3 regions of the Streptomyces sp. NPDC059224 genome follow, and region 3 is predicted to be linked to each of the others. Evidence: riboswitches for the same ligand, from Rfam matches in the RefSeq annotation. Region 3 holds a riboswitch; each other region holds the start of a gene.
The links. A riboswitch is a leader RNA that binds a small molecule or an ion and turns the genes downstream of it on or off. The one in region 3 is predicted to bind cyclic di-AMP.
Positions count from the first base shown of each region.

Region 1: another riboswitch for cyclic di-AMP. It lies ahead of ACFXI4_RS39635 (transglycosylase family protein); the one in region 3 lies ahead of ACFXI4_RS09435 (C40 family peptidase).
Region 2: another riboswitch for cyclic di-AMP. It lies ahead of ACFXI4_RS10735 (NlpC/P60 family protein); the one in region 3 lies ahead of ACFXI4_RS09435 (C40 family peptidase).

Region 1 is NZ_JBHZAN010000053.1:37,032-44,176, reverse strand. It holds gene ACFXI4_RS39655 (SurA N-terminal domain-containing protein) at 1-499, shown strand, start outside; gene ACFXI4_RS39650 (nucleoside triphosphate pyrophosphohydrolase) at 650-1,645, shown strand; gene ACFXI4_RS39645 (cytochrome P450) at 1,707-3,032, shown strand; gene ACFXI4_RS39640 (transglycosylase family protein) at 3,159-4,166, shown strand; cyclic di-AMP (ydaO/yuaA leader) riboswitch at 4,375-4,546, shown strand; gene ACFXI4_RS39635 (transglycosylase family protein) at 4,550-5,221, shown strand; gene eno (phosphopyruvate hydratase) at 5,611-6,897, shown strand; gene ACFXI4_RS39625 (septum formation initiator family protein) at 7,004-7,145, shown strand, end outside.
Region 2 is NZ_JBHZAN010000008.1:128,941-136,085, reverse strand. It holds gene ACFXI4_RS10755 (PspC domain-containing protein) at 1-788, shown strand, start outside; gene ACFXI4_RS10750 (response regulator transcription factor) at 785-1,498, shown strand; gene ACFXI4_RS10745 (NlpC/P60 family protein) at 1,530-2,588, opposite strand; gene ACFXI4_RS10740 (hypothetical protein) at 3,056-3,409, shown strand; gene ACFXI4_RS10735 (NlpC/P60 family protein) at 3,577-4,740, opposite strand; cyclic di-AMP (ydaO/yuaA leader) riboswitch at 4,749-4,921, opposite strand; gene pcrA (DNA helicase PcrA) at 5,244-7,145, shown strand, end outside.
Region 3 is NZ_JBHZAN010000007.1:109,656-118,187, forward strand. It holds gene ACFXI4_RS09420 (hypothetical protein) at 1-392, opposite strand, end outside; gene ACFXI4_RS09425 (FAD-dependent oxidoreductase) at 694-2,058, opposite strand; gene ACFXI4_RS09430 (NAD-dependent epimerase/dehydratase family protein) at 2,323-3,381, shown strand; gene ACFXI4_RS09435 (C40 family peptidase) at 3,397-5,454, opposite strand; cyclic di-AMP (ydaO/yuaA leader) riboswitch at 5,463-5,637, opposite strand; gene ACFXI4_RS09440 (DUF1996 domain-containing protein) at 5,982-7,904, shown strand; gene ACFXI4_RS09445 (lipoprotein) at 7,978-8,532, opposite strand, start outside.

The DNA of each region.
Region 1 (7,145 bases), on a different contig from region 3:
GGTGAACGAGGTACGCCAGGCCCAGCGGGCGGCTGTGCCGGACGAGCAGCAGTACCAGCAGGTGCTCGCCGCCACCAGCAGCCTCACCCGGGACACGCTGCACAACATGGTCCTCGACCAGGTGCTGCACCGGGCCGCCCAGGACGCGGGTATCGGCGTCACCCGCAAGGAGATCCAGCAGATGCGCACCGGCCTCGCGCAGCAGGCCGGCGGCACCAGGGCGCTCCAGAACGCCTGGCTCCAGAAGTACGGCATCGCCCCCAAGCGGCTGGACGACAACCTGCGCCTCCAGCTGGAGGCGCAGAAGCTCGCCAAGCTCCTCGGCACCGACACCAGCCAGCCCGCCTTCTGGAAGGCCCTGTCCAAGGCGTCCCAGGAGCTCCACGTCGACCTCAACCCCCGCTACGGCGCCTGGGACATCCAGAAGAGCAGCCGGGTGGACACCAAGACGCCGTGGGTGCGTGAGGTCACGTCGGCCGGGACACAGACGGCGGCGTAGGCGCAGGGCGGACGGCCCGGCGCGCGGGGTCCGGGCCGGCGGGCCGGGTGACACGGGCGGGGGCGACGCGAGCGGTCATACGATCACTCGACCGCCCCGCCCTGTGGACAACGCCCGAGGCCGGCGGCGCGGGTGCGTTACGTTCGGAGGGTGAACACCACCAGCCCGGAGCCTCCCGCTCCCCCCGTCCCCGACCCCGGCCGGATCATCCTGCTCACCACCAGCCACCGGGTCGCCCCCGGCCTGCTGTCCTGGCCCGCCTGGCAGGCGCTGCGCTCGGCGGACCGGGTGCTGTGCGCGGACGGTACGCACCCGCAGCTGCCCTATCTGCGGGAGGCCGGGACGGCGGTGGACGAGAGCGCCCCCACCGCGCAGGAACTGGTCGAGGCCTGCGCCGGCGGCCGGACGGTGGTGGTCGTGGCGACGGGCGAGGGCGAGCCGGCCCTCACCGACGGCCTGGCCCGCCTCGCCGGCTCCGGCCGCGTCGCGATGCCCCGGCTGGAGCTGCTCCCCGCCTCCTACGACCTGCCCGGCGCCCGCCTCCTCGACCTCGTCCAGGTCATGGACCGGATCCGCGCGGAGTGCCCCTGGTCGTCGCGGAAGACCCATGAGGGTCTGGCGAAGTACGCCATCGAGGAGGCCTACGAACTCGTCGAGGCGATCGAGACCGGCGACCGCGACGAACTGCGGGAGGAACTGGGCGACGTGCTTCTCCAGGTCGTCTTCCACGCGCGCATCGCGGAGGAGGACCCGGACGCCCCCTTCTCGGTCGACGACGTGGCCGGGGGCATCGTCGCGAAACTCATCCACCGCCATCCGCACGTCTTCGGTGACGAGACCGCCTCGACACCCGAGGAGGTCAAGGAGCACTGGCTGCGCACGAAGGCGGTCGAGAAGCGGCGCGAGTCGGTGACGGACGGCATACCCCTCGCCCAGCCCGGACTCGCACTGGCCTCGAAGCTCGCCTCCCGGGTGCGGACGGCCGGTCTGGAGGTGCCGCTGCCACAGCCGCGGGGCATCGGGTACGAGCTGCTCGCGCTGGCGGTACGGGCCGAGGCGGAGGGAACCGACCCCGAGTCGGCGCTGCGGGCCGCGGCCCGGGCGTACCGGGACGCGGTGCGCGTCGCGGAAGGGGTGGACGCGTAGGCACTGCCCCCGGGCCGCCGGGCCGGCTCCAGGGCCCTCCGCCGCCGGATACCGTCAGGAGGTGACCAACCAGCCCACCTCCGACGGCCCCACCCCCGGCGGCCCCGCCGCGCCCGAACTCTTCACCTGGGAGTTCGCCGCCGACCCGTACCCCGCCTACGCCTGGCTGCGGGAGCACGCGCCGGTGCACCGCACCCGGCTTCCCAGCGGGGTCGAGGCCTGGCTGGTCACCCGCTACGCCGATGCCAGGCAGGCCCTCGCCGACCCTCGGCTGTCCAAGAACCCGGAGCACCACGACGAGCCCGCGCACGCGAAGGGGAAGACCGGGATCCCCGGTGAGCGCAAGGCCGAGCTGATGACGCATCTGCTGAACATCGACCCGCCGGACCACACCCGGCTGCGCCGGCTGGTCAGCAAGGCGTTCACCCCGCGCCGGGTGGCCGATTTCGCGCCCCGGGTACAGGAGCTGACCGACCGGCTCATCGACGGGTTCGCGGAGCGGGGCGAGGCCGACCTGATCCACGAGTTCGCCTTCCCGCTGCCCATCTACGCCATCTGCGACCTGCTGGGCGTCCCGCGCGAGGACCAGGACGACTTCCGGGACTGGGCCGGGATGATGATCCGGCACGGGGGAGGGCCGCGGGGCGGGGTCGCGCGGTCCGTGAAGAAGATGCGCGGCTATCTGGCCGAGCTGATCCACCGGAAGCGGGAGGCGCTCACCGCCGAGCCGGCCCCGGGCGAGGACCTCATCTCCGGACTCATCCGCGCCTCCGACCACGGCGAGCACCTCACCGAGAACGAGGCCGCCGCCATGGCCTTCATCCTGCTGTTCGCCGGCTTCGAGACGACGGTCAACCTCATCGGCAACGGCACGTACGCCCTGCTCACCCACCCGGAACAGCGCCGCCGCCTGCAGGACTCGCTGGCCGCAGGCGAGCGCGGGCTGCTGGAGACCGGAGTGGAGGAACTCCTGCGCTACGACGGGCCGGTGGAGCTCGCCACCTGGCGGTTCGCCACCGAGCCGCTCGGCATCGGCGGGCAGCGCATCGCGGCCGGCGACCCGGTCCTCGTGGTGCTCGCCGCGGCGGACCGGGACCCGGAGCGGTTCGCGGAGCCGGACACCCTCGACCTGTCCCGGCGGGACAACCAGCACCTCGGATACGGCCACGGCATCCACTACTGTCTCGGCGCCCCGCTCGCCCGCCTGGAAGGGCAGAGCGCGCTCGCCACCCTCCTCACCCGTCTCCCGGATCTGCGACTCGCGGCGGACGAGAGCGAGTTGCGCTGGCGCGGCGGGCTCATCATGCGCGGACTGCGCACGCTCCCCGTGGAGTTCACCCCCGTGGCGCCCTCCACCGGCAAAGATGACCGGCGTTCAACTATGTGATCTTCACGTGATCTGCGCGGCATTAACTTGTGACAAGTGATCGTCTGCCTATACCTTCACCCATCAGTGCGGCGCGCCGGCAGGACCCGTCGCGCCGGTCACCGCTGTCGCTCGAAAGGTTTCCGCATGCTCTCCGGGAACGGTCGTCACCGTCGCCCCCGTCAGGCTCCGGCTCTTCTCGTCGCGGCCGGCGTGACCGGCTCGGCCATCGCCATCCCGCTCCTCGGAGCGGCGAGCGCCAACGCGGCCGACGGCGGCACCTGGGACAGGGTGGCCGAGTGCGAGAGCGGCGGCTCCTGGAGCATGGACGCAGGCACCGGCTACTACGGCGGCCTGCAGATGTCCCAGGACGACTGGGACGAGCACGGCGGCCAGGAGTACGCCAGTACGCCGGACCAGGCGAGCCGTTCGCAGCAGATCGCCGTCGCCGAGAAGATCCTCGCCGACCAGGGCACCAAGCCCTGGCGGACCTGTGCCCTGTTCGCCGGGCTGTCCTCGGACGACTCCTCGGTGAACGTCGACACGGGCCTCGGCGGATCCGGCGACACGTCCGGCTCCTCCGACTCGTCCCCCGGGCTGTCTGATTCGTCCTCTTCATCTGGTTCATCGGATTCATCTGGTTCATCGGATACCGGATCGTCCGACTCCTCGCCGGACGCGTCGGGCGCCACGGACCCGGACTCGGCCACCCCGTCCCCGAGTGGGAGGGGCGACTCCGGCAAGGGCGCCTCCACCGGCTCCACGAAGACGGACAAGTCGGGATCCAAAGGCTCCGGCACCCCGGAGGTGAGCGAGAACCCCGTGGTGCCCGAAGCCGACGACTCGGACAATTCGTGGCAGACGGGCAGCTCTTGGGATCTGGTCGACACGGGAGCCGTCAGCAGCAGCGGCAAGCACCGCGGCGGCTCGGCGGACGAAAGCGTGACAAACGGTCAGAGTGCGACGTCTTCCGGACGTCACGCCTCCCCGGGTGCCGGCACCTACACCGTGCGGGACGGCGACACGCTCGCCTCCATCGCCGACTCCCTTGACCTCGACGGCGGATGGCGCGCGCTCTTCGCCGCCAACAAGGCGGACATCGGCACCGACCCGAACCACATCGCCCCCGGTCAGACCCTGAAACTCAGTAGCTAAACGGATTGAAACCGGCGGGAGTTGACGCTTCCGCCCGCCCTATTTCGAAGCCAAATGTCCGCTTTGGTGAAAGTGTGGGATGAGTCTCAGAAGCCCTGATCATCTTTGATATTCGCCGGATCGCCTGTTTACGGTCGAGGCCGCTCGTCACCACGAGCCCCGGCCGCCGCAACGCCGAGTCCTGCCAGCGGCCACCCGGGAACAGTCGTCGCGTCAAGCGCCGTAGGCAGGAGCGGGGGACCCAAGGTAGGTGCCGGGACCGGTGGTTGAGGCTGCCGTGTCCGGCTCGGGGTGAAGCCGCGCACCGTGAGGTGTGCGGCCGGGCAACTCATTCGGCCCGAACCCGACAGCTCACCTCGCAGGCGTCGGTGAGGGGATCCTCCATGCTGTTTTCCGGCAAGGGCAAGCACCGTCGTCCGTCCAAGGCCGCCCGCGTCGCCGCGCTCGCCGGCGTCACCGGTGTCGCCATCGCCGCTCCGCTGATGGCCACCGGCACCGCCTCGGCCGCCACCGCCTCCGAGTGGGACGCCGTCGCCCGGTGCGAGTCCGGTGGCAACTGGGCCATCAACACCGGCAACGGCTACTACGGCGGTCTGCAGTTCTCCGCCTCCACCTGGGCCGCGTACGGCGGCACGCAGTACGCCGCGCAGGCCAACCAGGCCACCAAGGCGCAGCAGATCGAGATCGCCGAGAAGGTTCTCGGCGCGCAGGGCAAGGGTGCCTGGCCGGTCTGCGGCACGGGCCTGTCCGGCGCCGCCCACACCGGCGGCAGCACCAGCTCGTCGAGCAGCGGCACCGCCACCCGCTCGACCGACACCCAGGCCGCCTCCCGCTCCGCCGAGCGTCCGGCCGCCAAGAAGACGGTCACCACCCCGACCGGCAAGAAGGTCAAGAAGGGCGACGGCGAGTACAAGGTCGTCAAGGGCGACACGCTCAGCTCGATCGCCGAGAAGCACAAGGTCAAGGGTGGCTGGCAGGCGCTGTTCAAGCTGAACAAGGACATCGTCGACGACGCCGACTTCATCTACCCGGGCCAGCAGCTGCACCTCAAGTAGGCCCCGGGAGGCGGGCACCCCGAAGTGACAGGCGGCGCCCGGCCGAACCACAGCGCTCACACAACCGTGGTCCCCGCGGTGAGGACCACATGAGGGCCACCCCCGTCCCCCACGGCTCCCCGCTCCGGTGCGTCTTCCCCCGTACGCGCCGGGGCGGGGTTTCTCTTTGTCCTCGTGCGGTGGTCCTCTCCTTGACCCGCTCTTCTTCCGTTCTTCATCGGACCCCCCTTTGTTCCGTGCATGAACAATGAGTACCGTCTCTGTGTCCACGGGCCGGTCGGTCGGCTGGCTCACGGGCCCGGGACGGTTAGGCTCTAGTCGCAAGGCTGAGCAAGGGCCGACCAGGCCCGCGTGCGCCCGCACAACCAGCGTCACATCCCAAGAAGGAGATGCTCGTGCCGTCCATCGACGTCGTCGTAGCCCGGGAAATCCTGGACTCCCGAGGCAACCCCACGGTCGAGGTCGAGGTCGGCCTCGACGACGGCAGCACGGGTCGTGCCGCCGTTCCCTCCGGCGCCTCCACCGGCGCCTTCGAGGCCATCGAGCTCCGTGACGGCGACCCCAACCGCTACCTCGGCAAGGGCGTCGAGAAGGCCGTCCTCGCCGTGATCGAGCAGATCGGCCCGGAGCTGGTCGGCTACGACGCCACCGAGCAGCGCCTGATCGACCAGGCCATGTTCGACCTGGACGCCACCGACAACAAGGGCTCGCTCGGCGCCAACGCCATCCTCGGCGTCTCCCTCGCCGTCGCGCACGCCGCCTCCGAGGCCAGCGACCTGCCGCTGTTCCGCTACCTGGGCGGCCCGAACGCGCACCTGCTGCCGGTGCCGATGATGAACATCCTCAACGGCGGCTCGCACGCGGACTCCAACGTCGACATCCAGGAGTTCATGATCGCCCCGATCGGCGCGGAGTCCTTCTCCGAGGCGCTGCGCTGGGGTGCCGAGGTCTACCACACCCTGAAGAAGGTCCTGAAGAACAAGGGCCTGTCCACCGGCCTCGGCGACGAGGGCGGCTTCGCCCCGAACCTGGAGTCCAACCGCGCCGCGCTCGACCTCATCCTGGAGGCGATCAAGCAGGCCGGTTACGTCCCCGGTGAGCAGATCGCGCTCGCGCTCGACGTCGCCGCGTCCGAGTTCTACAAGGACGGCAAGTACGAGTTCGAGGGCAAGTCCCGCTCGGCCGCCGAGATGACCGAGTACTACGAGGAGCTCGTCGCCTCCTACCCGCTGGTCTCCATCGAGGACCCGCTGTTCGAGGACGACTGGGCCGGCTGGAAGGTCCTCACCGACAAGCTCGGTGACAAGGTCCAGATCGTCGGCGACGACCTGTTCGTCACCAACCCGGAGCGCCTGGCCCGCGGCATCGAGGACGGCGCCGCCAACGCCCTGCTGGTCAAGGTGAACCAGATCGGTTCGCTCACCGAGACCCTGGACGCCGTCGAGCTGGCCCAGCGCAACGGCTTCAAGTGCATGATGTCCCACCGCTCCGGCGAGACCGAGGACGTCACCATCGCCGACCTCGCCGTCGCCACCAACTGCGGCCAGATCAAGACCGGCGCCCCGGCCCGCTCCGAGCGCGTCGCCAAGTACAACCAGCTGCTGCGCATCGAGGAGATCCTCGACGACGCCGCGGTGTACGCCGGCCGCAGCGCCTTCCCGCGCTTCAAGGGCTGAGCCGTAGGGCCCGTAGAGGGTAAGGCTTAGCCAGTCGTACGTACGTCCCCGTACCCGGTCCCGTACCGTGTCCGGGGACGTACGCACGTATCAGGGAGGCGGGGACATGGCCGCGAAGGACCGGGACCGGTTCTCCACCGCGACCAGGCTGAAGCTGCTCGGCGAGCAGACGGCGGCCCGGGTCTACCGCTCCCAGACCAAGCGGCAGGCCCGCCGCTCCCGGCTCACCAGCCGTGCCGCGCTGCTCG
Region 2 (7,145 bases), on a different contig from region 3:
CCCTGTCGCTGCTGCGCGCGGGCGTCGGCGTCCTGCTCGTGACGGCGGGAGTCTCGGGCGTCTTCGTCATGCAGGGCTCCGCCGCGCACATCGGGGCGGTGCTCCAGGCCTCGCTCGCCGTGCTCGTCGGCATCACGCTGCTCGCCGGGCCGTATCTCGTGCGGATGACCCAGGACCTCTCCGAGGAGCGGCTGATGCGCATCCGCGCCCAGGAGCGCGCCGAGGTCGCCGCCCACGTCCACGACTCCGTGCTGCACACCCTCACCCTGATCCAGCGCAACGCGGAGAACGCGAACGAGGTGCGCCGCCTCGCCCGCGCCCAGGAGCGCGACCTGCGCACCTGGCTCTACAAGCCCGAGGGCACCGGCAAGGACGAGGCCGACGAGCCCGCCACCCTCGCCGAAGCGGTCCGGCGCAACGCCGCGGAGGTCGAGGACAAGCACGGCGTCCCCATCGAGGTCGTGGTGGTGGGCGACTGCCCGCTCGACGAGCGGACGGGCGCACAGATGCAGGCCGCGCGCGAGGCAATGGTCAACGCCGCCAAGTACGGTGGCGAGGGCGGCGCCGTCCAGGTCTACGCCGAAGCCGAGGGCAGGACGGTCTTCGTGTCCGTCCGCGACCGAGGTCCCGGCTTCGACCTCGATTCGATACCCGGCGACCGCATGGGTGTCAGAGAATCGATCATCGGCCGCATGGAGCGCCACGGCGGCACGGCACGGCTGCGGTCCGTGCCGGGCGGCGGCACGGAGGTCGAGCTGGAGATGGAGAGGGCGGAGAACACGTCATGAGCGACGCGACCGAGGCGAACGGCCCGGCGGAAGGCACGGAGAAGGCCGGGCGTCGGGTGCGCGTGGTCCTCGTCGACGACCACCGGATGTTCCGTACCGGTGTCCAGGCCGAGATCGGCCAGACCGAGCAGACCGGCGTCGAGGTGGTCGGGGAGGCCGCCGACGTCGACCAGGCGGTTTCGGTGATCACGGCGACCCGGCCCGAGGTGGTGCTCCTCGACGTGCATCTGCCGGGCGGGGGCGGGGTCGAAGTGCTGCGCCGGTGCGCCCCGTTGGCGGCGGACGCCGAACGACCGGTGCGCTTCCTCGCGCTGTCCGTGTCGGACGCGGCCGAGGACGTGATCGGGGTGATCCGCGGCGGTGCCCGCGGCTACGTCACCAAGACGATCACCGGCACCGACCTGGTCGACTCGATCTTCCGGGTGCAGGAGGGCGACGCCGTCTTCTCCCCGCGGCTGGCCGGGTTCGTCCTGGACGCCTTCGCCTCCACCGACGCCCCGCCGGTCGACGAGGACCTCGACCGCCTCACCCAGCGCGAGCGCGAGGTCCTGCGCCTGATCGCGCGCGGCTACGCCTACAAGGAGATCGCCAAGCAGCTGTTCATCTCCGTCAAGACGGTCGAGTCCCATGTGTCGGCGGTGCTGCGGAAGCTGCAACTGTCGAACCGGCACGAGCTGACCCGCTGGGCGACCGCGCGACGGCTGGTCTGAGGCGGCTCCGGACAGGCCCCGCAAGCTGGGTTCACACCACTCGTGTCGCCCCCGCGAACGGCATCTCGTCGATGGGGGCGATCCGTACCGGGGCCGACGGATTGGGGGCGTGGATCATCTGGCCGTTGCCGATGTAGATGCCGACGTGGCTGATGCCCGAGTAGAAGAACACCAGGTCGCCCGGCTGGAGTTCGGAGCGTGAGACCCGGCGGCCGGCGTTGATCTGGGCGTAGGTGGTGCGGGGGAGGGAGACGCCCGCCGAGCGGTAGGCGGCCTGGGCGAGTCCCGAGCAGTCGAAGGCGTTCGGGCCGGTGGCGCCCCAGACATAGGGGCTGCCGAGCTTGTCGTAGGCGTACGCGACGGCGGCCGCGGCCCGGGAGCCGGAGGCGACGGCCCTGCCCGGGGCCAGGGTGGTGCGGCTGCCGGAGGCCGAGCGGGAGGCGCGTGAGGGGTCGCCGGCCGCCGTGACCGCCGTCCGCTGCCGCGGTGAGAGCCGGTCCAGCAGCCGCCGGGCCTCGTCGAGCTTGGCGGTGACGGTGGTCTTCTGCCGTCTCAGCTCGGCCTGCCGGGACCGCAGCGAGGTCAGCTCGACATGGGCCGCGCCACGCAGCTGCTCGATCTCCCGGAGCTGTCGCCGCACCCGCGCCACCGCGCCGGCCTGCGCGGCACCGGCCCGTTCGGCGAACGCGGCGTCGTCCAGGTACCGGTCGGGATCGCTGGAGAGCGCCAGCTGCCAGGCCGGGTCGATACCGCCCGCGCGGTACTGGGCCGCCGCGGCCAGGCCGAGCGCGTCCCGCGCGGAGTTGAGCTTCTCCTGCTTGCGGGCGGTCTCGTCCTGGAGCGCCCGGACCCGCCGCTGGGCCGTCTCGGCCTTCTCCTTCGCGCCGTCGTACTTCTCGGTGGCCGCCTCGGCCTCCTGGTACAGCTGGTCCACCTTCGCCTTCACCTGCGCCGGTGTCAGTTGCGGCTCGGCGTGTCCGGTCCCTTCGAAGCCCGTCGCGGTGGCCGCGCCCGCCAGGGCGAGGGTGACGGCCGTGCGGGCCGTAGTGCCGCTGAGCGAGCGCTGTCGGGGCTTGCGGTGCGCTGCCACCTGGACTGGTCACGTCCTCTCGTACGACCGCCGTGTCGCCCGTACAGGCGCCAGGGGAGCGCTTGACGGCCGCGGGTGCGGATCACGCGTCCGGCGGCGGCCCGCACAGGGGGAGCGGGCCGCCGCCGGACCTTCTCGGCGGTGGTGCCCGACTGCCGCCCCTGGCCCGGGCGGCGGTGGGGAGTCGGTCACCTGGGGGAGGACGCTAGGCCGGAGCGTGTCGGCTGGGTGACGTGATGCACGGTATTGGTGTGACCGGATCGTTACCCGACGGTATGTGACCGGGATTCCGGTCCGGAGCCGTCGGCTTAACAGGGCGGGATGACCGAACCGGCGGATCCGGGGCGAGCGGGCGCGCGGGATGCTATGGGTCGCATATATGCGACCGCGCGCGGCGGACGGTGGCGGGTGCCGAGGGAGGGGCCGGTGCCCCGCGCCCCAGGGGACCCTGATTAGGCTCCGGGGCCATGGACGTACTCATCCATCTCTTCGTCGGCCTGCACATCATCGGCATCGCCGCGCTCCTCGGCGGTTTCCTCACCCAGGTGAAGGCGATGGGCCAGGGCACGGCCCGGTTCGTCCCCGGGATGCTGCACGGCGCGTTCACCATGCTCGCCACCGGCGTCATCCTGGTCGGCCTCAACGAGGCCGACGACCACCACGTCAACACCGTCAAGATCGGTGTGAAGCTGGCGCTGCTGATCGTGATCCTCGGGCTCGTCTACGTGAAACGGGACGACGAGAAGGTGGAGAAGGGCGCCTTCGGTCTGGTGGGTCTGCTGACCGTGGCGAACATCTTCATCGCCGTGCTGTGGACGTGACCCTCAGGAAGCCCTGAGCGCGGCGCGGGTGGCCGCCACCGCGCCGCCGGCCAGGCCGCCCTCGCGGCCCGCACCAGCACCCGCCCCGGCCGCTCCGGCCAGGGCGTGCCCGCCGCCAGCATCGCCGCGCCCGTCATCCCCAGCGAAATGCGCGCGGCCCGCGCCCGTCAGGCCGGCCGTACCACGCTGTGGATGATCGACTCGCCGCCGTAGTAGATCGACTCCTCCCGGACGTAGGCGCCGGGCTTGGGGGCGTGGATCATCATGCCGTTGCCGATGTAGACGCCGACATGGCTGACGTCGTCGTAGAAGAAGACCAAATCGCCGGGGAGGGCGTCGGCGAGGGGGACGGTGGTGCCGGCGTTCACCTGGTCGTACGTGGTGCGCGGCAGCGAGACGCCCGCGGCCTTCCAGGCGGCCTGGGAGAGGCCCGAGCAGTCGTAGGATCCGGGGCCGGTGGCACCCCAGACGTACGGTTTGCCGATCTGCGCGCGGGCGAAGGCGATCGCCTTGGCGGCCTTCGTCCCGTAGGAGGAGCCGGAGGCGGAATCGGAGGCGGAGCCGGAGGACGAGGAGGAGCCGCCGGAGGAGGACGTCGACGACGAACCCCGCTGCTGCGCGGCTTGCGCCTGCTGCTTCGCGAGTTCCGCCGCCTTGCGGGCCGCCTCGGCCTGCTGCTTCTTCTCGATCTCGGCCAGCCGCGCCTTCTCCTGGGCCGTCAGCTGCGACAGCAGCTCCCGCGCGGACGCCAGCTTCGTCTGGACGGTGCTCTTGGCGGTCCTGAGGTCGTCCTGGGTCTCGGTGAGCGTCTCCAGGCTCCTGGCGGCCTCCTGCCGCTTCGCCATGGTCGCGGACTGCTGGGTGGCGTAGTCGTCCACCGCGCCCTTCTGCCGCGAGGTCAGCCGGTTCATCAGCTGCGTCTGGTCGAAGTAGTCCTGCGGACTGTCCGCGAGCAGGAAGGTCGAGGTGTCGGGAGCGGCTGCCCCGGTCCGGTACTGGGCCGCGGCGAAGGAACCCAGCTCCTCACGCGCCTTGTTGAGCCGGTCCGTGCGTTCGGCCACGTCGTCGAGCAGGGTGTCGACCTGCTTGCGCTGCTTGCCGGTCCTCTCCTTGGCCGCGTTGTACTTCTCGGTCGCCGACTCCGCCTGCCGGTACAGGGCGTCGACCTTCTTCTCGACCTCCTCCAGGCTGGGCTTGCCGTCCTCGTGAGGTGCGGCGTTGGCCGTCTGGGAGAGCAGCGCCACGGAGGTGAGGGCGGCGGTGGCCAGGGCGGGGGTGCGTATGCCTGCTACGCGCGTTGCGGACGGACGCGACTTGCGGTGCGACGCCAACGGGGGCGACTCCTTCCGTGCTCCGCCTACCGAGTTAGCTGTCGGGTTCGGGCGGGTGGTTCGGAAGGGTTGCCCTACGGTCCGTTCCCCGCGAGGGGGTCGGGCCCGATTCACCCCGAGGTCGGTGTGGGTCCCCGGCTCCGGATGCGCGGCGGCACCCCGGACTCGGCGGAGGCCGTACGGCCCGGCGACGTTCGCCGGTGGGGGTCGTACGGCCTGCCCGGCACGCTAACCAACTCGTGTGCTCTGTGTGAAGGTTGATGTGCGATATGCCCGATACATTTTCGTGACCTTGGTGGTGCGGGCCGATGGGATCGGCTCATCGGTGTGGATATGGGGCGACTTGTCCGGAGCGGTGGAATGGTCCGCGCCCCGACGGGCGGACGCGCGCCTGCTCACGGTGCGTGATCGCTGACCGTGAGGGGCTGGTTCTGGTGGGTGACGGGGGCGAGTTTCCGGGGCGGGGACCGGTTGTCGGTGGGGCGCCCTAGACTCGGAGAGCGATGAGCAGCCTCTTTGACGACAGCTTCCTGGCGAGCCTCCAGCCCCCGCACGGCCGCGAGGAGGAACCCCCGCCGCCGCCCGAGGACGAGCACGTACCGGAACCGATTCCGGACGATCTGTTCGGCGGGCAGTTCGACGCGCCCCCGGACCGGGACGCCTACTACCGCGACGGCGCCGCCCGCCCGGCCCCGGACCCGGCCGCGCTCCTGGAAGGGCTGAACGAGAACCAGCGCGCCGCCGTCGTGCACGCCGGCTCCCCGCTGCTGATCGTGGCCGGCGCCGGTTCCGGCAAGACGCGCGTGCTCACCCACCGCATCGCGCACCTGCTCGGCGCGCGCCAGGTGCACCCGGGCCAGATCCTCGCGATCACCTTCACCAACAAGGCCGCGGGCGAGATGAAGGAGCGCGTCGAACACCTCGTCGGCCCGCGCGCGAACGCGATGTGGGTGATGACCTTCCACAGCGCCTGTGTGCGGATCCTGCGCAGGGAGAGCAAGAAGCTGGGCTTCACCTCCTCCTTCTCGATCTACGACGCCGCCGACTCCAAGCGTCTGATGGCCCTGGTCTGCCGTGACCTGGACCTCGACCCCAAGCGCTTCCCGCCGAAGTCCTTCAGCGCCCAGGTCAGCAACCTCAAGAACGAGCTGGTCGACGAGGAGGACTTCGCCGCCCGGGCGAGCGACGGCTTCGAGAAGACCCTCGCCCAGGCCTACGCCATGTACCAGTCGCGGCTGCGCGAGGCGAACGCCCTCGACTTCGACGACCTGATCATGACGACGGTCAACCTGCTGCGCGCCTTCCCGGACGTCGCCGAGCACTACCGCCGCCGCTTCCGGCACGTCCTGGTCGACGAGTACCAGGACACCAACCACGCCCAGTACGCGCTGGTGCGCGAGCTGGTCGGGACCTCGGCTCACCCCGTCGACGTGCCGCCGGGCGAGAGCGACCTGCCGCCCGCCGAACTGTGCGTGGTGGGCGACGCCGACCAGTCGATCTACGCCTTCCGGGGCGCGACGATCCGCAACATCCTCCAGTTCGAGGAGGACTACCCGAACGCGACGACGATCCTCCTGGAGCAGAACTACCGCTCCACGCAGACGATCCTGTCCGCCGCCAACGCGGTCATCGAGCGCAACGAGTCCCGCCGCCCGAAGAACCTGTGGACCAACGCGGGCGCGGGCGCGCAGATCACCGGTTACGTCGCCGACACCGAGCACGACGAGGCACAGTTCGTCGCCGACGAGATAGACCGTCTGACGGACGCGGGCGAGGCGAAGGCCGGCGATGTCGCCGTCTTCTACCGCACCAACGCGCAGTCCCGTGTCTTCGAGGAGATCTTCATCCGCGTCGGCCTGCCCTACAAGGTCGTCGGCGGGGTCCGCTTCTACGAGCGCAAGGAGGTCCGGGACGTCCTGGCGTACCTGCGGGTGCTGGCCAACCCGGAGGACTCCGTCCCGCTGCGCCGGATCCTCAACGTCCCCAAGCGCGGTATCGGCGACCGGGCGGAGGCGATGATCGACGCCCTCGCCCAGCGCGAGAAGATCAGCTTCCCGCAGGCGCTCAGGCGCGTCGACGAGGCGTACGGCATGGCCGCGCGGTCGACCAACGCGGTCAAGCGGTTCAACACGCTGATGGAGGACCTCCGTACGGTCGTGGAGTCCGGCGCCGGACCGGCCACCGTCCTGGAGGCGATCCTGGAACGCACCGGCTATCTCGCCGAGTTGCAGGCCTCCACCGACCCGCAGGACGAGACCCGGATCGAGAACCTCCAGGAACTGGCCTCCGTGGCGCTGGAGTTCGAGCAGGAGTCCGGGGCGGAGGAGGCGTCGGTCGGGCTGTCGGACTTCCTGGAGCGGGTGGCGCTGGTCGCCGACTCCGACCAGATCCCCGACGAGGACGAG
Region 3 (8,532 bases):
TCGCCGCCGTCGCCGGCCTCGTCGCCGTCGGGCCAGAACACCGTCGCCGGAGAGGGCCACGTCTCGTCCCAGGGCCGCTCGGCCTCGGCGACCAGTTGCCACTCCCGCCCGGCCTGCTGGGCCACGAGGGTCAGCCGGGCGCGCACCGTCACCGTGCCGCCGTCGACGCGCCAGCGGGCCTCGAAGACCCGCGGGACCGGTACCCCCGGCACGGCGGATTCGGCGGGCTCGGTCGGGCCGGCGGGTTCGGCGAAGTCGTCGAGGGCGCCGGTCTCCTTGCGGCGGCGCAGGACCCGGCGGATCACCTCCTCGGAGTCCGGGCCCGAGTGGCGGCCGCGGGCGGCCCAGACGGTCGGCGGAAGGACGGCACGGTCGGTGGCGGAGTTCGACATGGGCCAATCTGCGGATGAGGGCGGGATGTGCGTTCCAGTATCACTGCTCGGCAGGGCGGCCCACAGGGCGGGGCGCCCTGCCACGGGGAACGCGCCCCGCGCCCGGGGTGTGCGACCGGTGCGTCGTGCGACGCCGGTTCACCCGTGTCCCCGACCGGGTGGATTCCGGACAATGGTGTGTCGGACGGGGCCCGCCCGTCCATCCGCACCGGGGCGGGCTCCGTTCGCCTGCTGAACGGGGGAGGGGGCCGACGGCGATCCGGCGGCCCCCTCCGAGCTGTCCGAGCAGCTCAGCCTCGTGTCACGCGCCGCTCTCGCGCAGCATGTCCTCGCGCTCGACGAGCTTGACGCGCTCGCGGCCCTGGGGCTCGCCCAGCGCACGCTCGGCGGCGTCCAGCCTGTACCAGCCCTCCCAGGTGGTGAAGCGGACGTTCCGCTCGGCGAAGAAGGCGTCCACGGCCTCCGGCGCGGGCGACTCGGGCGTGTGCAGCCGGTCGTTCGCGTAGTCGTCCAGGAGGTTGGAGACGGTCTCGTTGGCGTCGCCCTTGGTGTGGCCGATCAGACCGACCGGGCCGCGGCGGATCCAGCCGGTGACGTACGTCGACCGGAGGTGGTCGCCGCCCTCCTCGATGACCCGGCCGCCCTCGTCCGGGACGGTCCCCGAGTCGATGTCCCAGGGCAGCTTGGGCAGCTTGTCGGAGAGGTAGCCGACCGCGCGGTAGACCGCGCCGAGCTCCCAGTCCTTGAACTCGCCGGTGCCCTTGACGTTGCCGGTGCCGTCCAGGGCGGTGCGCTCGGTGCGCAGCCCCGTGACCTTGCCGTCGGCGCCGAGGATCTCCGTCGGAGACTCGAAGAAGTGCAGGTAGAGCTTGTGCGGGCGGTCACCGACATCGCGGATCGCCCAGTTCTCCAGGGTCTTGGCGACCATGTCGGCCTGCTTGTTGCCGCGCCGGGTCTCGATCGAGCCCGCGTCGTAGTCGATGTCCTCGGGGTCGACGATGACCTCGATGTTGGGGGAGTGGTCCAGCTCCCGCAGCTCCATCGGCGAGAACTTCGCCTGCGCCGGGCCACGGCGGCCGAAGACGTGCACCTCGAGGGCCTTGTTGGCCTTCAGTCCCGCGTGGACGTTCGGCGGGATCTCGGTGGGGAGCAGCTCGTCGGCGGTCTTGGCGAGGATGCGGGCCACGTCCAGGGCCACGTTGCCGACCCCGAGGACGGCCACCTTCTCCGCGTCGAGCGGCCAGGTGCGCGGCACGTCCGGGTGGCCGTCGTACCAGGAGACGAAGTCGGCCGCGCCGTAGGAGCCGTCCAGCTCGATGCCGGGTATGCGCAGTTGGCGGTCGGCCGTCGCGCCCGTCGAGAAGATCACCGCGTCGTAGAAGGAGCGCAGGTCGTCGAGGCTTATGTCGGTGGGGTAGTCCACGTTGCCGAAGAGCCGGATCTGCGGCTTGTCGAGCACCTGGTGCAGGGCCGTGATGATGCCCTTGATGCGCGGGTGGTCGGGGGCGACGCCGTAACGGATCAGGCCGAACGGGGCGGGCATCCGCTCGAAGAGGTCGACGGACACGCCGGGCTCGGCGGCCACCTCGGACTTGAGCAGGGCGTCGGCGGCGTAGATCCCGGCCGGGCCGGCTCCGACGATGGCTACCCGCAGGGGGCGCGGCATGATCAGGTTCCCTTCGAGTGATGACAATCGACCGAGTGAAGACAATCGATCTCGAACGGGAAGCCTAAGCTAAGGCAGTCCTAAGTTAGTACACGGGTCCACTCTATGACCTCATAAGGCGACCTTATGAGGTGTGTCGGACACCGCTTGTGCCCCGGAGACGGTACCGCTCTCCGCCCGGTGCCTGGCGCCCGCCCCGGACATGCGCCAGCCTGGCCTGTGCGCCGCACGGGGCGCGGTGTCCCGAGGGCGAGGGGTGAGAGCGTGGACGCACGCGGGGAGAAGACCGTCGCGGTGACCGGCGGCAGCGGATTCGTCGGCAGTCATCTGGTGCGCGGGCTGCTGGAGCGGGGCTACCGGGTCCACGCGACCGTCCGCAGCGCCTCCGCGGCGGACAAGGTGCGGCCCCTGTGGGAGCTCCAGGAGGCCTTCCCCGGCCAACTGGCCCTGTTCGAGGCCGACCTGATCAGGGACGGCTCCTTCGACGAGGCCTTCCGAGGCTGTGCCACGGTCTTCCACGTCGCCTCGCCGTTCCTGATGCCGGAGCGGATCCGGGACGGCCGGCGGGACGTGGTCGACCCGGCGTTGCTCGGCACCCGCAACGTGCTGGCGAGCGTGGACCGCACCCCGGACGTGACGACCCTGGTCTTCACCTCCACCGTGGGCGCCGTCTTCGGCGACTACTGCGACGTCCGCGAGATGGCCGGCGGGATCCTGACGGAGAAGTACTTCAACACCACCAGCACGGTGGCCGGCAACCCCTACCACTACGCCAAGACGGTCGCCGAACGCGCCGTCCTGGACGCCGGGACCGCTCAGGACCGCTGGCGCATGGTCTGCGTCAACCCCGGCCTGATACTGGGCCCTTCGCTCACACCCGCCTCCGAGTCCGGCAGCCTTTTCCTGCTCGACGAGCTGTTCAAGGGCTACTTCTGCTACGGCGCCCCGGACTTCAGCTTCACCACCGCGGACGTCCGCGACGTGGCCGACGCGCACATCGCGGCGGCGGAGAACCCGGCGGCGCACGGCCGTTACATCGTGGCCAACGAGACGATGACGTCCTTCCACGAGATGTCCAGGATCATCCGCACCCGGCGTCCCTGGGATCCGCGCCTGCCGCGCACCGCGCTCCCGCACTGGCCGGTACGGGTCCTCGGTCCGTCCTTCGGGCTCACCCAGGACTACATCCGCAAGCACCTCGGCATCCGCTTCCGCGTCGACAACAGCCGGGGCGTCCGCGAACTGGGCCTCACCTACCGGCCCGTCGAGCAGACCCTCCTGGACCACCACGCGAGCTGGCGCACGCGGCGGCGGAGGGTCTGACCCCGACGGCCGGGCTCAGGCCGGGCGGACCACCCGGTGGATCGCCGACTCCCCGGCGTTGTAGATCGACTCCTCGCGGATGGAGGCCCCCGGGCTGGGCGCGTGGATCATCATGCCGTCGCCCGTGTAGACCCCGACGTGGCTGTCGTTGTCGAAGAAGAAGACCAGGTCACCGGGCTCGATCGCGGCCAGGGTCAGAGGGGTGCCGGCGAAGGCCTGCTCGGCCGTGGCGCGCGGCAGCGACACCCCGGCGGCACGCCAGGCGGCCTGGGTGAGGCTGGAGCAGTCGTACGAGTCCGGACCGGTCGCCCCCCAGACGCAGGGCCGTCCGATCTGCGCCCGGGCGAACGCCAGCGCCCTCATGGCCTTGCCGGGCTCGGCCACGGCACCGGGCACGAGGAAGGAGCCGGTGTCGGCGACGGCTGCGGGCGCGAAGGCGGCCGGGGGAGAGGTGGGGAGCGGAGCAGTGACCACGGGGGGCGCGGTCGGGACGGGGGCGGTGACCACCGGGGGCACCGCCGGGACGGTCGCGGTGGGGAACGGGGCCTGGGCGACCTGCGCGGCGGCGGCCATCGCCAAGGGGGGCTCGGCCATCGCGGCGGGAGCCGCCAGCATCGCCCACGGCGGGTCCGTCACGGCCGCGGGTATCACCGGCGCGGGCAGCGGAGCCTGAGGCGTGAGCATCGGCGCGGCTGATCCCCAGCCGGCGGCCGTCGGCTGCGTCCCGGCCGGGTAGCCGCCCAGGTCCACGGCGGGCGCCGCGGGGAAGGCGCCGGTGCCGAAGCCGGCCGTCGGCACGGCGGCCGTCGGAAAGCCGGCCGTCGGCATGGCGGGAGCCGCCGCGTCCGGGGCCGACGCGGCGTACGCGGCGGCGGGATAGGCGGCCTCCGCGGTGGCCGCCGGCGTGCTGAGGTAGGCGGCGGCCGCGTCCTGCGCGACGCCCGGGAAGAAACCGTTGTCCATCGGGCCCGGGACGGGCGCAGGCGTCTGGAAGGCGCCCGTGTCGGCGGGGTACGCGGCCTGGAAGGCGTCCGTGTGCGCGGGGGGCACGGAGGGAAACCCGCCGGTGTCGTCCGGCATCCGGAACGTGCCCGTGGCGCCCGGCGTCATGACCCGGAAGGAGCCGGTGTCGCCCGCGCCCGCGGCCGGCATCGCACCCGTCTCCCCGCCCGTCACGGGCGGGAAGCCGTCGGTGGCGCCCGGGGTCATCACGCGGGAGCCGTCCGTGTTCGCCGGGAACCGGGACTGGACGGCGCCCGGGGTCATGATCCGGAAGGTGCCTGTGTCCGTCGCGGACACCACCGGGATGCCACCCGTCGTCTCCGTCACGGTCGGGGCCCGCGAGGAGCCGGTGTCGCCGTACCGCTCCGGCATGCCGGCGGGGGCCGACCACTGCTGCGCGGGGGCCTGGGCCTCGGGCGCCGGCCAGGGGGCCTGAGCCGCCTGCGGTGCCGGTGCCGGTGCCGGGACGGGAGCGGCCGGTTCGGGCGCCGCGATCGCGCGCTGTCCGGTGCGCTGGGACAGCAGCTCGCGCGCCTTGGCGATCTTCAGCTGGTACTTGGTCTTGGACGCGCCCGGCGTGGCCCGCTGCGGCGCGGCGGCGGGCAGCGCCTTGGGCGAGCTGGACGGTCCCGGGGGCAGTGCCGCGGGGGATCCGGCCGTCAGTTCCAGCGGGCGCCCCGCCGGTTCGCGGACGACCTCGATGTCGCTGTTCGCGGACGGCCCCGCGGTCAGCTCGGGCCGGGCCGCGCCGGTGCCCTCCAGCTGGCCGAGCAGGTCGGCCGCCATGGCGCTGACGGGGCGTCGCGGGCCGGGACGGGCGGGCTGCCGGTCGGAGGGCAGCGCCGCCGGGACACTCGGCCCCAGCCGCGAGCGCGCTCCGTCGAACCACTCGCGGGCGATGCTGTCGAGGCCCGGGTCGTCACGCCGGGGCCGCTTGAACAGCGGGACACCGCGGGACCGCGAGCCCCCGTTCATCGCGCGTGTGGCGTTGTAGTTCCCGGTGGCGTTCTCGGCCTGGTCGTAGAGGCTGTCGATCCGCTGTCGAACCTCGTCACGGCTCTCGGGCGCCATGGGGGTCGTGCTCCTTCCGTACTCCGCCGACCGGGTTAGCTGTCGGGTTCGGGCGGGTCGATCCGGAAGGCATGCCCTACGGCCGTCGCCCCTCAGGGCAGTTGGCCGATTCACCCCAGTGGTTCGGTTGGGTCCCCGGCTCCGGGAGGCCCCGTTGGGCACCGGATTGGGCGGAGGCCGCGCGGCCCGACGGGATTCGCCGGGGGGAGCCGAGCGGCTTGCCCGTCAACTTAGCCAACTTGTGTCACTCGTGTGAAGGTTGAAGTGGCTAATGTCCGATACGTAATTGTGATGTTCGTCGTAGCGTTCGAGGTGCCGGAGCGGTGTCGTGGGCGACCGGACGGCTGCTTCCTATGAGATCGCCGTGAATTCGTGGGGCCGTTGAACACGGCGGCGCCGGGCCGCGTACAGGGCGGGGGATTTCCATGTCCGGCCCGACCACGACACGCAGGGGAACGACCTTGAGACCCAACAGGCGCAGACGCCCGACCGGCGCACAACGAGCGACCTTCGCAGCGGTCGCCCTCATGCTCGGCGGCGCAACACTGGTCGCGGTGAACGTCTACGCCTCGGCCACCGAAGGCGGTTCGGACCAGCAGGCCGGGCAGACCGCCCAGGTGCTGTCCGCGCCGACCGTCTACTGCCCCGACGCCGGCAGCCGTCTGACGGACGTGCCCGACGCGGCCCGGGCCGACGTCGACGGTGAACTCGCGCAGCTGGACCAGCAGATCGCGGCCGCCTACCAGCAGCTCAAGGAGTCGGCGGCGGCGATCCGGCAGAACCCCTCTCTCGCCGACCAGACGATTCTGGGTCCGCTGAAGGAGAAGCGGTCCGAATCCCTCCAGCGCATCGCCGACGCCATCGGCCGGGAGGGCGACCGCCCCGAGGGCCTCGACGACCTCGCCCCCTGCACCCTGCGCTCCTCGGACCAGGGCGGCGGCCAGTCGGCGTCGCCGCAGGACGGCGCCACACCGGGTCAGAGCGCGAGCGCCGGTGCCGGCGCCGGGACCGGCATCGGCGGCCAGGGCGGCAACGGCCCCGTCGCCGCCGACTACGCCGACATCACTGCCGTCCAGCCCAATGTCACGACCCCGGCCGAGCAGTCCGGCGGTTCCACCGGCACCTTCTCCTCCAGCTGCGGTGTCAACGCCAACGGGCTGTTCAACTCGGACAACGTGATCGTGGCGCCGGGTGTCTCCAACGGCGCGCACCACTTCCACGACTACATCGGCAACCAGTCCAACAACGCCTTCGCCAGCGACGACGACCTCGCGAAGGCCGACACGAGCTGTGCGGACCAGGGCGACAAGTCCACGTACTACTGGCCCGTGCTGCGCCTGCAGAACGGCACGCAGGAGCGGGACGCCGACAAGCCGGGCGGCGGCACCGAGGGCAACGCCGGGCAGATCGTGACGGCGAAGGAGGTCACGCTCACCTTCGAGGGCAACCCGACCTCCAAGGTCACCGAGATGCCGCGGCTGCTGCGCATCATCACCGGTGACGCCAAGTCCTTCGTCAACGGCCCGGCCAACGCGAACGCCTCCTGGAGCTGCACCGGTTTCGAGGACCGGCAGCTCAAGGACAAGTACCCGCTCTGTCCCTCCGGCAGTGACGTGGTGCGTACGTTCCGGTTCCAGAGCTGCTGGGACGGCCGGAACATCGACAGCGCCAACCACCGCACCCATGTGGCGTTCGAGGCCGCCGACGGCAGCTGCCCAGCCGGCTTCGAGGCCATCCCGCAGCTGGTGCAGCGCATCGTCTACGACGTGGACGCGCCGAGCCTTCAGGACGGCGGCCGGACGGTCCCGCTGTTCGCGGTGGACTCGTTCCCCGAGCAGCTGCACAAGCCGGTCACCGACCACGGCGACTTCATCAACGTCTTCGACGAGGACCTGATGCGGAAGATGGTCGGCTGCATCAACTCCGGCCGTACCTGCGGCGCGGGGGCCGACGAGGAGCCGCCGTCGCAGAGCGCCGAACCCGACCCGTCCGAGTCGGCGACCCCGGAGAACCCGCCGTCGGACACCGCGAGCCCGGTCACCGAGCCGAGCGACACGGCGGCCCCGGCCGACCCGCCGGCCCAGACGCAGAGCGCCGAGCCCTCCGAGCCCGCGGCCGAGCCGTCGGCCACGAGGTCCGGCTCCGGCGACTCCGGTCTGCCGCACGTCTACACGAGCGCTTCGCCGAAGAAGTCCTCGGGCACGGGAGGCGGAGTCATCAGCAAGCCGACCGAGCGGCCCGAGACCCAGGCCCCGGCCGACGCGGCGAGCACCGCCGGTGCCGCTCCGGCCGGCCGGCAGAACCCGTCCACCGCGCCCCAGACCGAGCCGCAGGCCGTCCAGGGTGATCTCGCCGAGACCGGAACCAGCCTCTGGCCGGCCGCCTTCGGCGGACTGCTGCTGGCCGCCGGGTTCGTGCTGCTGTGGCGCACCCGGTGGAGGTCGTCCTGACCCAGGCGACGCGTCTCCGCCGGGCCCCGGCCCGGCGGAGACGGCGCGTCCGGCCCCGGCCCCCGTGCCGGGGTCAGGCGGTGCGCAGTGTCTGCCGGGCGAGCTCGAACGCGGGGAGCATCGCGTCGTGCTCCGCGCTGTCGAGCCCGCCCAGGTGCAGGACGACGGGCCCGCGGGGCGTGACCACGGCCAGCGCGGACTCCCGCTTGCTCTCGCCCAGCAGCTCGCTGGTGTGGACGTAGTCGACCCGTACCCCGGCCGGCCCGCCGGACGTGAACGTGAAGGGCCGGTACCTCGCTCCGCTGGTGCCGTCCTCGGCGGCCACGAAGGCCCGGAGCACCGCGCCGGCGTCACCGCTGCCCGGCTTCCCCGTCGACACCCGAAGAAAGCCGATGGACCCGGCGGGCTTGGCGTCGATCTCGCAGACCAGGGTCACCGGACCCTGACGCAGCAGGCTCTCCGCCAGATCGGCGTCCGTGCCGTCCGAGACACCCGCGGCCGGGCCTTCCACGGCCGCCGCCCGCCAGCCGCGGGCGATGTCGAACGTGACCGGCAGCGCACAGGCCGAACCGGCGGCGCCGACCGTGCCCCCGCGCCGAGCCGCCGCACCGGACGCGTGTCCCGACTC